4 regions of the Rhizobium sp. NLR10b genome follow, and region 4 is predicted to be linked to each of the others. Evidence: riboswitches for the same ligand, from Rfam matches in the RefSeq annotation. Region 4 holds a riboswitch; each other region holds the start of a gene.
The links. Region 4 has a riboswitch for cobalamin ahead of bluB (5,6-dimethylbenzimidazole synthase). Riboswitches for the same ligand answer to the same signal wherever they lie in the genome.
Positions count from the first base shown of each region.

Region 1 (2,901 bases), on a different contig from region 4:
CGCTCGCCTCACTCACCTGCAGGATCTCCGAGCAGAGATTGCTCATGGAGATGCGGCCGGCGATCGGGTTCGCCCGGTTCACCGTGTCCTCGAACATGATGTAGGGGTAACCGCTCTCGAACTGGATTTCGGCGATCACCTGGAAGAATTCCCGCGCCTTGATCTTCTTCTTCGAGATACGGGCGTCCGCCACCATCTCCCGGTACTTTTCCGTCACCGAGATCTCGGTGAAGGGTACGCCGTAGGCCCGCTCCACGTCATAGGGCGAGAACAGGTACATGTCCTCATTGTTCCTGGCGAGCTCGAAGGTGATATCAGGCACGACGACGCCGAGCGACAGCGTCTTGATGCGGATCTTCTCATCGGCATTTTCGCGCTTGGTGTCGAGGAAACGCATGATGTCGGGATGATGCGCGTTGAGATAGACCGCGCCCGCGCCTTGGCGCGCGCCGAGCTGGTTGGCGTAGGAGAAGCTATCTTCCAAGAGCTTCATCACCGGGATGATGCCGGAGGACTGGTTCTCGATCTGCTTGATCGGCGCGCCGGCCTCGCGGATATTCGTCAGCGACAGCGCCACGCCGCCGCCGCGCTTCGATAGCTGCAGTGCCGAATTGATCGACCGGCCGATCGATTCCATATTGTCCTCGACCCGCAGCAGGAAGCAGGAAACGAGTTCGCCGCGCTGCTTCTTGCCGGCATTCAAGAAAGTCGGCGTCGCCGGCTGGAAACGCCCGGAAATGATCTCGTCGACCATGTCACGGGCAAGCGCCTCATCGCCCCGCGCCAAGGTCAGCGCCACCATGCAGATGCGGTCCTCATAGCGCTCGAGATAGCGCTTTCCGTCGAAGGTCTTCAGCGTATAGCTGGTGTAATATTTGAAAGCGCCGAGGAAGGTCGGGAAGCGGAATTTCCGCGCATAGGCCTGATCGAACAGGCCGCGGACGAAATTGAAGGAATACTGGTCGAGAACCTCCCGCTCGTAATAGCCCTCGGTCACGAGGTAATCGAGCTTTTCCCGGAGATTGTGAAAGAACACGGTGTTCTGGTTCACATGCTGCAGGAAATACTGCTTGGCCGCCATGCGGTCCTTGTCGAGCTGGATCCTGCCCTCATCGTCATAGAGGTTCAGCATCGCGTTCAGTGCGTGATAGTCGAGTGTTTCGGCCGCTTTAAGTGGTTTTGCGCCTGTATCCCGCGTCAGATTTGTTCCCGTGTCCAAAATCGTCCCATCCCGTCTTTGACATTGGCGACATCCTCGGCTGTTCCCAGGAGCTCGAACCGGTAGAGGTACGGCACCTGGCACTTCTTCGAGATGACGTCGCCGGCAAGCCCGTAGGTCTCGCCAAAATTGCTGTTGCCCGCGGCAATCACGCCGCGGATGTTGGAGCGGTTTTCCGCCTCTTTGAGGAAACGGATCACCTGCTTGGGCACGGCGCCCTTGACGATCCCTGGGCCGCCGTCCCCACAATAGGTGGGCGAGATCAGCACATAGGGTTCGCGAATGTGGATGTCTTCAGCGCCGACGGGAATGCGCGTCGCGCGCAATCCCAACTTCTCGACGAAACGATGGGTGTTCCCGGATCGGCTGGAATAATAGACGATCAGCCCCACCGCTTTTCTCCGGTCAGGAGAGCGCGCTGATCATGTCGGGGCGGAAGCCCGCCCAATGCTGCTCGCCGGCAACGACGACCGGAACCTGCATGTAGCCCATGCCAAGCACGCGATCGAGCGCTTCGGCATCCTCGGAAATATCGACGATCTCATAATCGACGCCCAGGCGATCGAGGGCGCGGTAAGTGGCCGTGCATTGGACACAGGCCGGCTTGCTGTAAACGGTAACGCTCATCATCTTCCTCGTGATGTCAGTGAATGCAGGACACAGGACTGGGATCGGGCGCCGTGCGACGTCCGGGGCAACGCTTGATAATGATCTGGCAAAGTTGGCGCTTTAAACGCCCGACATCATCCCTCGCAGGATGTGCACGGGCGGCGGCTTTGATGTTCTCGACATGACTTCAAACCCCCGAAATGCTCATGCGGACGTTCGGGGCAGCGCAACAGACACGGATCATTCCGCTTCATGCACGCGACCTTCCGGACACCCCGCCCGTGGACGTTTCGTTCGAGGCAGGTCTCCTGGCTCACGGGTCGAAGCACCCTGCCCCAGCCTTCCCGGAGCATCATGCTCCAGTGACCTGAAATCGGACAGTTGCTCGCCGCTTACAGTTGCGGGGGCAGCTCCGGCATTGTCGCACCATGATGGCGCAGCGCACCGTATTCCCGTCTTAGCCCGCGATCCTCACGAATCGAAGGAACCTTGAACACTAGATATAGTACGCGAATCGTAATTCACGTCAACGGATGGTTTGTGCATTGCGTTACGGCAGGTTTGAAATCGCTGCATTCCTGTGAAAAACATGGACAACGAAAGCTTAACGAAAACAGGCTTGGAGATGACCGTGGTGGGGCTGGCCTATAGCCAGCTGCCAGGCTGCGGATAGACGACGCAAAACCCGCGACGTCATCCTCGGCCTTGTGCTGCCTTGTGCCGACGATCCACCCAGGTCCATTCTGAAAATAAGAGCTTTCCTGCCAGATAATTGCAGTGGTGAGATGCTCGGCACAAGGCCGAGCATGAGACCTTGTCAGCAAACTGAGCGCCGACCTAACGGATGACCGGCCCCGAATCGCTGGTCTTCAAACCGCCACCGGCAAAACATTCATCCCCGTACACGAAGCAGCCTGAGCGCGTTGATCGTCACCAGCACCGTGGCACCGGTATCGGCGAGGATCGCCGGCCAGAGCCCGGTCATGCCGGCGATCGTCGTCACCAGGAAGACAGCCTTCAGCCCGATCGCAATGGTGATATTCTCAAGGATATTGCGCATCGTCCGCTTGGAA
Region 1 covers NZ_JABDWV010000029.1:6,974-9,874, forward strand. Annotated here, with positions in the region: gene nrdE (class 1b ribonucleoside-diphosphate reductase subunit alpha) at 1-1,219, opposite strand, end outside; gene nrdI (class Ib ribonucleoside-diphosphate reductase assembly flavoprotein NrdI) at 1,198-1,611, opposite strand; gene nrdH (glutaredoxin-like protein NrdH) at 1,625-1,846, opposite strand; cobalamin riboswitch at 2,109-2,335, opposite strand; gene HJB91_RS29450 (heavy metal translocating P-type ATPase) at 2,721-2,901, opposite strand, start outside.
Region 1: another riboswitch for cobalamin. It lies ahead of nrdH (glutaredoxin-like protein NrdH); the one in region 4 lies ahead of bluB (5,6-dimethylbenzimidazole synthase).

Region 2 (2,901 bases), on a different contig from region 4:
CGCCGTGGGAAATTGCCGGAATAACGAGCCCGGGATGAGAGCCGCCAGAGTTGCTCCCATGGGCGAGGGCATTTCCGATAAACATTGGCAACAGGCTCGCGATGAGACCGAGAAAAGCAAACCTGCCGATATGCCGCATCACCGGAACGCCGGCCGCAGACCGCTCTTGGCGGCAAGACGTCTTTCGGCCAGCGCTCCGAAAACCAGACCGAGCGTTGCCCAAAGGATCGCGTGCATTCCGAGCGTGGTCGTGCGGAACCGCCAGAGCACCATCGCCGAGAAATTCTCGGGCACCTCATTGATCGGCGGCAGCAGATAAAGCACGAAGCCGATGAAGACGAGATAGGCGACGCCGGCGATAATCGCGCCGTTCCAGAGACCGAAGCGCTCGCCAAGGCGGCGCGACAGCGCGATCGCGGCAATCAGCGACGCGAGCGAAACAACGATCATAAGGAAGAACAGTTCGGTCCTGGCGCCGATCGTATCGGGATTGCCGACAGCCGGCGGGTTGGCCGGATATTTGATGGCGGGAACGAGCACGACCGCCACGAAGGCGGCAATGGCGATGACGGCCGAGGTGCCGCGCGCCGATAGGCTGCTGAAGCGGCCGTGCACGAAGGCGAAGGCGAGCGAAAAAAGCCCGCCGACGGCGATGCTGTAGGCCATGACGCCTGTGAAAAGGCCGAGGCCGGCCTGCGTGGCCCGGCTGACGATTTCAGGTTCGGCAGCTTCGCCCGCCGCCTGGGCGCTCGCTTCCTCGAAGGCGATTGCCGCATCGACCAGCGGCTCGCCGAAGGTATGGGCGAACGCGAAAACGAGGATGCCAGCAATCAGGCCCGCGAGCATGCCGCGAAGCAGAAGCTTTCCAACCATGTCAGTATTCCCCCTTGTCGCGCAAAACTGTGCAGCGGTTTTGCGATAACGACATGCGTAAAACAAAGACCTAAAGCGCGAGAAGCGAATCCGAAAGATCGCGATGCGCTTTAGTGGCAGGGAAATCCGAGGAGATGGCGGCCGTCATGCACGAATTCGTGCACATACATGCCGTTGAACAGCGCCATCGCGCCCTCCTCGGTGCCGACGAAATAAAGAACGATGAGCATCAGCAGACCGCCGAAGATCGCCCAGGGAAGGATTTCCCCTACAGGGATCTGCGCCGGCGCCGCGACAGGCGCGAAAGTGGTGTCAGACATGTATTCCTCCGGAATGACGCGTTCAGTCGAAAGAGTGTTGTGCGGCAGGGTCTGACTTCCAGCGTGAAGAAGTTTCGACACGCTGGTCACAGTGGCGCGACCGCGCCGGATTTCCACCGGCTTCCAAACCCGCAACAGCACGGTTATATCTTCACGCCGAAGAGACTGTCAACGAAACTTCACGAAGCCGGCAAAGGCCGTCCCCATCCCGTCATCGGAGATCAGAACAATCGTGAATATGCGCCTCACCTGGATCTGCCACGGCGCGACGTCGGCGAACCGCAAGGCCCAGTTTCCGCTCGACGAACCGCTGGAAGAAAAGGCCGTGGAAGAAGCAGCCAGGATGGCCGCCCTCCCCCACGCCGATCGTATTGTCACAAGCCCCGCCATGCGCGCCCTCCAGACGGCTGAGGCGCTCCGTCTCGAAGCGCAGATTGATCCGTCGCTTCGAGATTGCGACCATGGCCGCTGGGCTGGCAGGCCGATCGAGGCGATCGAGGCGGAAGAGCCGGAAAACCTCACGGCCTGGATGACCGAGCCGGGGGTGGCCCCTCACGGCGGCGAGAGTGTTTTCGACCTGCGAAAGCGCGTCGCTGGCTGGATGGATGCCCAGTCCGCCCGAAGCGGTCACGTGATCGCCATCAGCCACGCGGCCGTCATCCGGGCTGCAGTCGCCCACGTGCTTCAGGCGCCACCCTCCTCCTTCTGGCTGAGCGACGTCGAGCCACTCGCCATCCTTCGGATGACCAGCAACGGAAGCCGCTGGTCGCTGCGCTTCCAGCATTAGAGATTCCTTATTTTATCCAGCCTTGCACAAGCAAATCGCGTCATTGCTGTTGAACCCGGTTTTGCGGGGACTACTTCCTTGTCCCAAGGAGATGGAAGAATGACATATGATTGGAGTGGAGAGCGTACACGGCGCCTGCGGTTGATGCGCGTCGCCACGTTCACGGTTTTGGCCGGTCTCATCCTCAGCGTTCCGCTGCTGATCGTCACCGCCTGAAGCACTGGAAAAGGCGAGCGATGCGTCAGCACGCTCGCCTTCGTTCTTCTGGGCATCTTTTCGGCCCAATCACCTGTAGCAACATTCTTCCTGAACGGGACCGGCGAAACAGCCGCAGTGCCGGTCCTGGCCGCATCGCAACGCTATCCGTCTGCCGGCGGCTCACCGCAAACCGCCCCCTCCGATAATTCGCCTTCTGGTTTCAACGAACATTTCAGACTTTCGTGATATCTCGGCGCGGGTGGAGTTGGAGAAGGCATAATGCCGGTGTTTTTCCAGAGCAGAGCCGGAAGGCAATGCATGTCGATCGTCGGTTTGGGGATTACCCTCTGGCTCCTAGCTACATTGCTGCGGTTCGACGACAGCCTGGTTTCCTTCATGACCGCTTTCCGTGAATACGGCGCCGACAAGCTCGTTCTGGGACTCGGCATCGCCGGCACCATGAGCTTCATCTACTCGGTGCTGCGTATTGCCGATCTGCGCAAGGAAATGGAACTGCGCGCCGCCGCCCAGGCAAAGGCCGACTGGACGGCAACGCACGACCATCTGACCAAGCTGCCGAACCGCTATGCCTTCGAGCGCAAAATCCTCTCACGGCCGGTCAGAAGCGACGAGGCCGAAATCGAGGAATGGAACCAAAACGTCACCATCTTCTCCGTCGACCTCGACGGCTTCAAAAAGGTCAACGATCTCGTCGGCCACAAG
Region 2 covers NZ_JABDWV010000005.1:355,406-358,306, reverse strand. Annotated here, with positions in the region: gene HJB91_RS10700 (hypothetical protein) at 1-85, opposite strand, end outside; gene HJB91_RS10695 (CbtA family protein) at 139-873, opposite strand; gene HJB91_RS10690 (CbtB domain-containing protein) at 984-1,193, opposite strand; cobalamin riboswitch at 1,219-1,369, opposite strand; gene HJB91_RS10685 (histidine phosphatase family protein) at 1,426-1,980, shown strand; gene HJB91_RS10680 (bifunctional diguanylate cyclase/phosphodiesterase) at 2,458-2,901, shown strand, end outside.
Region 2: another riboswitch for cobalamin. It lies ahead of HJB91_RS10690 (CbtB domain-containing protein); the one in region 4 lies ahead of bluB (5,6-dimethylbenzimidazole synthase).

Region 3 (2,901 bases), on a different contig from region 4:
AGTTGCAGGCGCATGGGCTTGCCCGAGACGTCGATGAAGCCCTTGAGGCGCAGCACATCATGCTCGGCGATGATGCCCTTCAGCTTCTCGACAAAGCCTGTCGGATCGGAAACAGCGCCGAGTTCGACAACGAAGCTGTCGAACTCGTCGTGGTCGTGTGGCGCCCCATCCTCGTGCTCCAGCTCGTGATGGGATTTGCGGTTGGCGATATCGTCTTCCGCGCCGATGCCGAGGCCGAGCAACACGCCTGCCGGCACCTCGCCATTCCTGGCCTCGATCATGACCGGCTTGCGGGCGATGCGGGAGGCGACTTCGTTCTTCACGCGGCCCAGGCCATCCCCATCGATCAGGTCGGTCTTGTTGAGGACGATGAGATCGGCGCATGTGAGCTGGTCTTCGAACAGCTCCTCGATCGGGCTCTCGTGATCGAGCGAGTCGTCCTCGACGCGCGCCGCCTCGACAGCAGCATGGTCATCGGCGAAACGGCCGGCGGCAACGGCCGCACTGTCGACAACCGTAATGACGCCGTCGACGGTCACCTGGGTGCGGATATCAGGCCAGTTGAAGGCGGAGACCAGCGGCTGCGGCAGGGCGAGGCCGGAGGTTTCGATGACGATATGGTCAGGCCGCTGTTCGCGCTCCAGGAGCTTCGTCATCGTTGGAATGAAATCGTCGGCGACGGTGCAGCAGATGCAGCCATTGGTGAGCTCGATAATGTCGTCCTCGCTGCAATTCTCCGCGCCGCAGCCCTTCAGCACCTCGCCATCGACACCGAGATCGCCGAATTCGTTGATGATAAGCGCAATCTTTTTGCCGCCGGCATTGGTGAGCAGGTTGCGGATCATCGTCGTCTTGCCGGCGCCAAGGAAGCCGGTGATGACGGTTGCGGGGATTTTCTGCTGGATCATGGAACTTCAACCCTTCATTTTCAGCGGCAGACCGGCCGCGATGAAATAGACTTCGTCGGCCTGCGCCGCGATTATTTGGTGCAGCCGTCCGGCATGATCGCGAAAATCGCGCGCCATCCGATTGTCAGGCACGATGCCGAGGCCAACCTCGTTGGAAACGAAGACCAGCCGCGCCTTGGCGCCAGGCAGGAAATCAGCGAGCGCGGCAAATTCCACAGCCATCTCGCGCTCCGCCATCATCAGGTTGGTCACCCAGAGAGTCAGGCAATCGACAAGCACAATGCGCCCCTCGCCGTCGATCGCGGCAAGCACGCCGAGAAGATCGAGCGGCTCCTCATGCGTCGTCCAGGAAGGGCCGCGATCGGCCTTGTGCTGGGCAATACGCGTCTGCATCTCCTCGTCCCAGGCACGGCCGGTGGCGAGGTAGTGGCGCTCGTCGCCGCTTGCCATAACGAGATTTTCGGCAAAACGGGATTTGCCGGAACGGGCGCCGCCGAGGATGAGGGTGTGGGAGGGGGCAGCCGTCATGCCCAGACAGTCCTATGACCGGATGCGGTACCCCGCCCCACCTCATTCCTGTGCTTGTCATAGGAATCCAGCCACGGCGCGTCGGCGCCGTGAATAATTCTATGCTGCCGTGAAGGGATTCTCCTGTGCCCAAGGACTTGGGCCCGCTGGATTCCTGTGACAAGCACAGGAATGAGGGAGGAAAGGAAACTCCTTCCCAGCGGCCCCGTGCCGGACGGCGGCGGCATCTGCAAGTCAACTTCCAAGCGCACCACCAGAGGCGGCGCTGAATTCAATCGTTCAGCCAAAACAACCTCCGTGCTGGCAGCGGGTCTCTTGCCCAGGGTTGGGCTTTTCGCCCGGCACGGAAGGCAGGTCTCCTGGCTCGCGGTTATCGGCGGCGATCGGGGCGAACCGGAAGTCCGGTCGCCCCTGATCGTGCCAGCGGATCTGCCTCGCCTTCCCGGCTGCCTCGGTGAAAAGGTGGACGATTCGTAGAGATAGAGGCGTCCGACCCCGGTTGATCACCATGCATTTCCAGTGGCTTTTCCGGCATGCCGCCCATCCCGCCCGCCTGCACGATTGCAGCCCGCCGGCCGAAAGGGTTCGATGCCGGATGGAAGACCCTGACCGCTCTACAGTCGCGCGGTCGGCTGTGATGAATGCGCCCGATGTGGGTCCGCCCCGTCACATTCCCTTTTCATCCGGAAGGCGAAATGCCGATCCGGAACCATCCGTTATCCCTGGGATGGTTAGGCAAGCCGGGGGGTGAAGTCAACCGACCTTCGAAACCGCTCCAGCTCCAGACTGCGCAAAAGATCGGCCAACACCACTGACCCTACCGGAAATATCGTCTATTATCAGCGGCTTACGTCATAAATATTTGACCCGACCGTCGGCTTTTCGCCGCAATTGCGTTGCAAGGCGACTGCACCTCCGCCCTTGACCCGGCCTCTCATCGCCTAGTTGTCTAGCCATGCTTATGAAATTGGATCGGCGCCGCCTGCGCACGCTGCGTGTTTTCTTCGATCCGGGCCGGCTGCGCGCCCTGACGCGCCGCAGCGAAGTTGGCTTGTCGCTGGCAGGCGCCATCGTCGGCATCGCCTCGGGTCTTGCCGTGACCGGCATGAGCTATGTCTCCAACGAGTTGCACCAGCTAGTTTTCGGCATCGCCGACAGCGAAAGGTTGAGCGCGTCGGTCATCGAGGACAAGATGCTGCTGCTTACCGCCCCGGTCATCGGCGGTACCCTGCTCGGCCTGCTGCTTCTGGTCCTCGCCAAACGGCGCAAGAAACCGATGGTCGACCCGATCGAGGCGAATGCGCTGCATGGCGGCCGCCTCTCGTTGACCGACAGCATCATCGTTGCCGTACAGAACCTGATCTCCAACGGCTTCGGCGCCTCCGTCGGTCTGGAGGCCGGCTATACCCAGCTCGCCGCCGGCATTGCCTCCAAATTCGGCCTCAAGCTGCAGCTGCGCCGCTCG
Region 3 covers NZ_JABDWV010000002.1:419,304-422,204, reverse strand. Annotated here, with positions in the region: gene cobW (cobalamin biosynthesis protein CobW) at 1-908, opposite strand, end outside; gene cobU (bifunctional adenosylcobinamide kinase/adenosylcobinamide-phosphate guanylyltransferase) at 915-1,436, opposite strand; cobalamin riboswitch at 1,768-2,165, opposite strand; gene HJB91_RS04555 (chloride channel protein) at 2,392-2,901, shown strand, end outside.
Region 3: another riboswitch for cobalamin. It lies ahead of cobU (bifunctional adenosylcobinamide kinase/adenosylcobinamide-phosphate guanylyltransferase); the one in region 4 lies ahead of bluB (5,6-dimethylbenzimidazole synthase).

Region 4 (2,901 bases):
ACCTCGGTCGATTTCGGCCGCGATGCGCAGACCTGCGCCAAGATGTGCCCCGGCATCGAGACCGAGCTCTTCTATCGCGACGTGACCAGCACCGAAGCCTCGAACATGATCTCGGTCGCAACAGGCGCGCCCTATAGCGCCATGAAGAACGCCTTTGCCTACAAGAACCGCGCTCCCGGCGAGAAAAATACCTGCGCCTGCAATCTGACCGCCTATTACGAGGAGATGCGCGGCAAGCAGACCCTGGGCGAACCGCCGCAGCAGGGCTCGATCACGACGGTCCGCACCAATCCGCCGGCGAAAGATACTGCGGCAGCAGCAGTCCCGCCGCAGCCATCCGTTCCCGAGCGTCCCTACGACCCCACGCAGAACAAGGTCCGTCAGGTCGGCCCGCAATTCCTTGCTGGCGACCAGGGCTCGATCGACCTTGCCAATCCGGCGACGCCGGGCCCGCAACCACAACAGCAGTAATTGCTAAGGGTCGTTGCGTCCCCATCCGTCGTGGAAAACCAGTTCCTCGAGCGGCAGCCGCTGCCGCCAGCCTTTGACCGAGAGTTCCGGTTCATCATAAAGCCGATCGACAAAGCCGGCGCAGAGCCAAGCGACCACCTCGATATGCTCGGGTATGCCGAGAATTGATTTCAGGTCGCCTTCACGAAAGATGCTGACCCAGCCGATGCCGACCCCTTCGGCGCGGGCCGCAAGCCAGAGGTTCTGGATGGCGCAAACGGTCGAATAGGAATCCATCCGCGGATTGTGCGTCCGTCCCAGCACCACGCTGCCGCCGCGAGTGGGATCGCAGGTCACGCATATGCCGAGCGGCGCCTCCACGATGCCTTCGAGCTTGAGGGACCGATAGGCCTGCCGCCGCTCGCCTTCGAACATCGACGCCGCCTCTTCGTTGGCCTTGGCAAAGGCGTCGCGCACGCGCGCACGGACAGCTGGACTATTCACCAGAATGAAATTCCATGGCTGCATGAAGCCGACCGACGGCGCATGATGGGCGGCTGTCAGGAGCCGCGCCACGACGTCGTCGGGCAACGGATCGGGCAGGAACTGGCTGCGCACGTCACGCCGCGTCATGATCGCGTGATACACGGCTTCGCGCTCAGCCAGCGAAAAACCGGACGCCGCCGAAAGGGCATCCGCATCAAAGGGTCGCATCGTCAAATCCCCAACAACGCAACCGCCCGCCGTCCGCGCGGGTTGGGTCTATCTCGCCAGGCCGGTCTTCTGACTTGGCTTCATCCATCTGCCGCAGCCTTCCCGGCAAAAGCCAGTGGCGCGATGAAGCGGCAGACGTCGGCCTTACAGCGTTGGGCACGTTCCGGCCTTGCACCGGATTCCCGATTCTCCCGCCTGGACGGCGGGCACCTGACGGCGCATCTATTTCAGGAAACCGACGCGGCGGCAAGTGCACGCAGACCGAACCTGAAACCACGGCTGCATATGGCTGATCGAGGGGCGGATCACCGGGCAGACAACCCCCTCCTCGGCGATCTTTTGGTCGCAGGAGGAAACAGCCTCTGTGTGCCCGCCCATCCTCCTCTACTTTATGATTTATTCACACATCAAATCCACACTGCCTTTGCGCGTTTTGGGTCGCAAACTCCGACATGGGCATGAGCGCTCGTGATGTGACCGTCAGCGTCGATGCCGCGCTGATGTGCCGGTCGCGAAGATGGTCGACCGAGCCGCAATTCCAGGCTCCACGGATGTTCCAATTCTTGAAAACGATGCCCCTGACAGCCAAGCTGGCGGCGATTATCGTTGCCGTCAATCTCTGCGGCATTTCCGCCTTGGCCACCTATACATGGATGTATGAAACCCGGGCGCTGGTTGACGGCGCCCACGCAAATTGGTCCAAGGATGCGGAGCAGTTTGCATCTCTGGCCGCCGGCGGCGTCAAATGGGGCAAGGCGAACGCCGTTCGCGAGGCTTATTCGCTGTATCGTGACGATCCCTCGCTCGATCTTGTGCAATTTGCCGCATTCAACGCAGAGCTCGCTGCCGTCGACAGCTGGACCCGCGACGGCGTTTCCGGTTTGCCAACGCCGGCCGACCTGGCGACCCGCCTCAGCGCAAAACCCGACAAAACGACGATCGATGACAGCGGAATGTCCGCCGGTTTGGTCACGATTATCGCGCCGCTGCCGCTGGACAAGTCGGGCAAGACAACCGGCTACATCGTCACGAACTGGTCTGTCGAAAAAATCACTTCCGAAGTCCGCCAGAAGGTCCTCGTTTCGCTGCTCACGCAGTCCGCCATCACCGTTCTCGCCGTCATCGCTTTCCTCCTCGCCATGCGCAGCCTCGTTGGCAGGCCGCTCAGGATCCTCAGCAAACGAATTGGCGCGCTGCAGAATGGCGACCTCGCCTCCTCCGTCGCCTACAAGGAGAATGGCGACGAAATCGGCTTCCTCGCCCGTGCGCTGGAGGTCTTCCGTCACGAGGCGATCGCAAAGGTCGAAAGAGAGCAAGTCACTGCCGAGCAGACCGCCTCGTTCGACGCCGAACGGGCCCGCAACGCATTGCTGACGGAAGAAGCCGGCAACAGGCAACGGCTGGTGATGACCACTCTTGCGAACGCATTGGAAAGACTGGCCGCCGGCGACTTCTCGATCCAGCTTGCCGATCTCGGCCCTGAATTCGATAAATTGCGGCAGGACTTCAACAACATGGTCCAGGCCGTCGCAGCCGCGCTGACAGAGATAAAGATCGCTTCCGTCGCGGTTGAGGGCGGATCGAGCGAGCTGGCTTCCTCCGCAGATCAGCTGGCCAAACGGACCGAACAGCAGGCGGCAGCACTGGAACAGACCGCTGCGGCACTAGATGAAGTGACGACGACAGTCAAAACATCGTCGCAGCGGGCTGAAAATGCTGGACAATTGGTCGAGGAAA
Region 4 covers NZ_JABDWV010000012.1:150,276-153,176, forward strand. Annotated here, with positions in the region: gene HJB91_RS20510 (DUF2865 domain-containing protein) at 1-471, shown strand, start outside; gene bluB (5,6-dimethylbenzimidazole synthase) at 475-1,164, opposite strand; cobalamin riboswitch at 1,206-1,393, opposite strand; gene HJB91_RS20520 (HAMP domain-containing methyl-accepting chemotaxis protein) at 1,716-2,901, shown strand, end outside.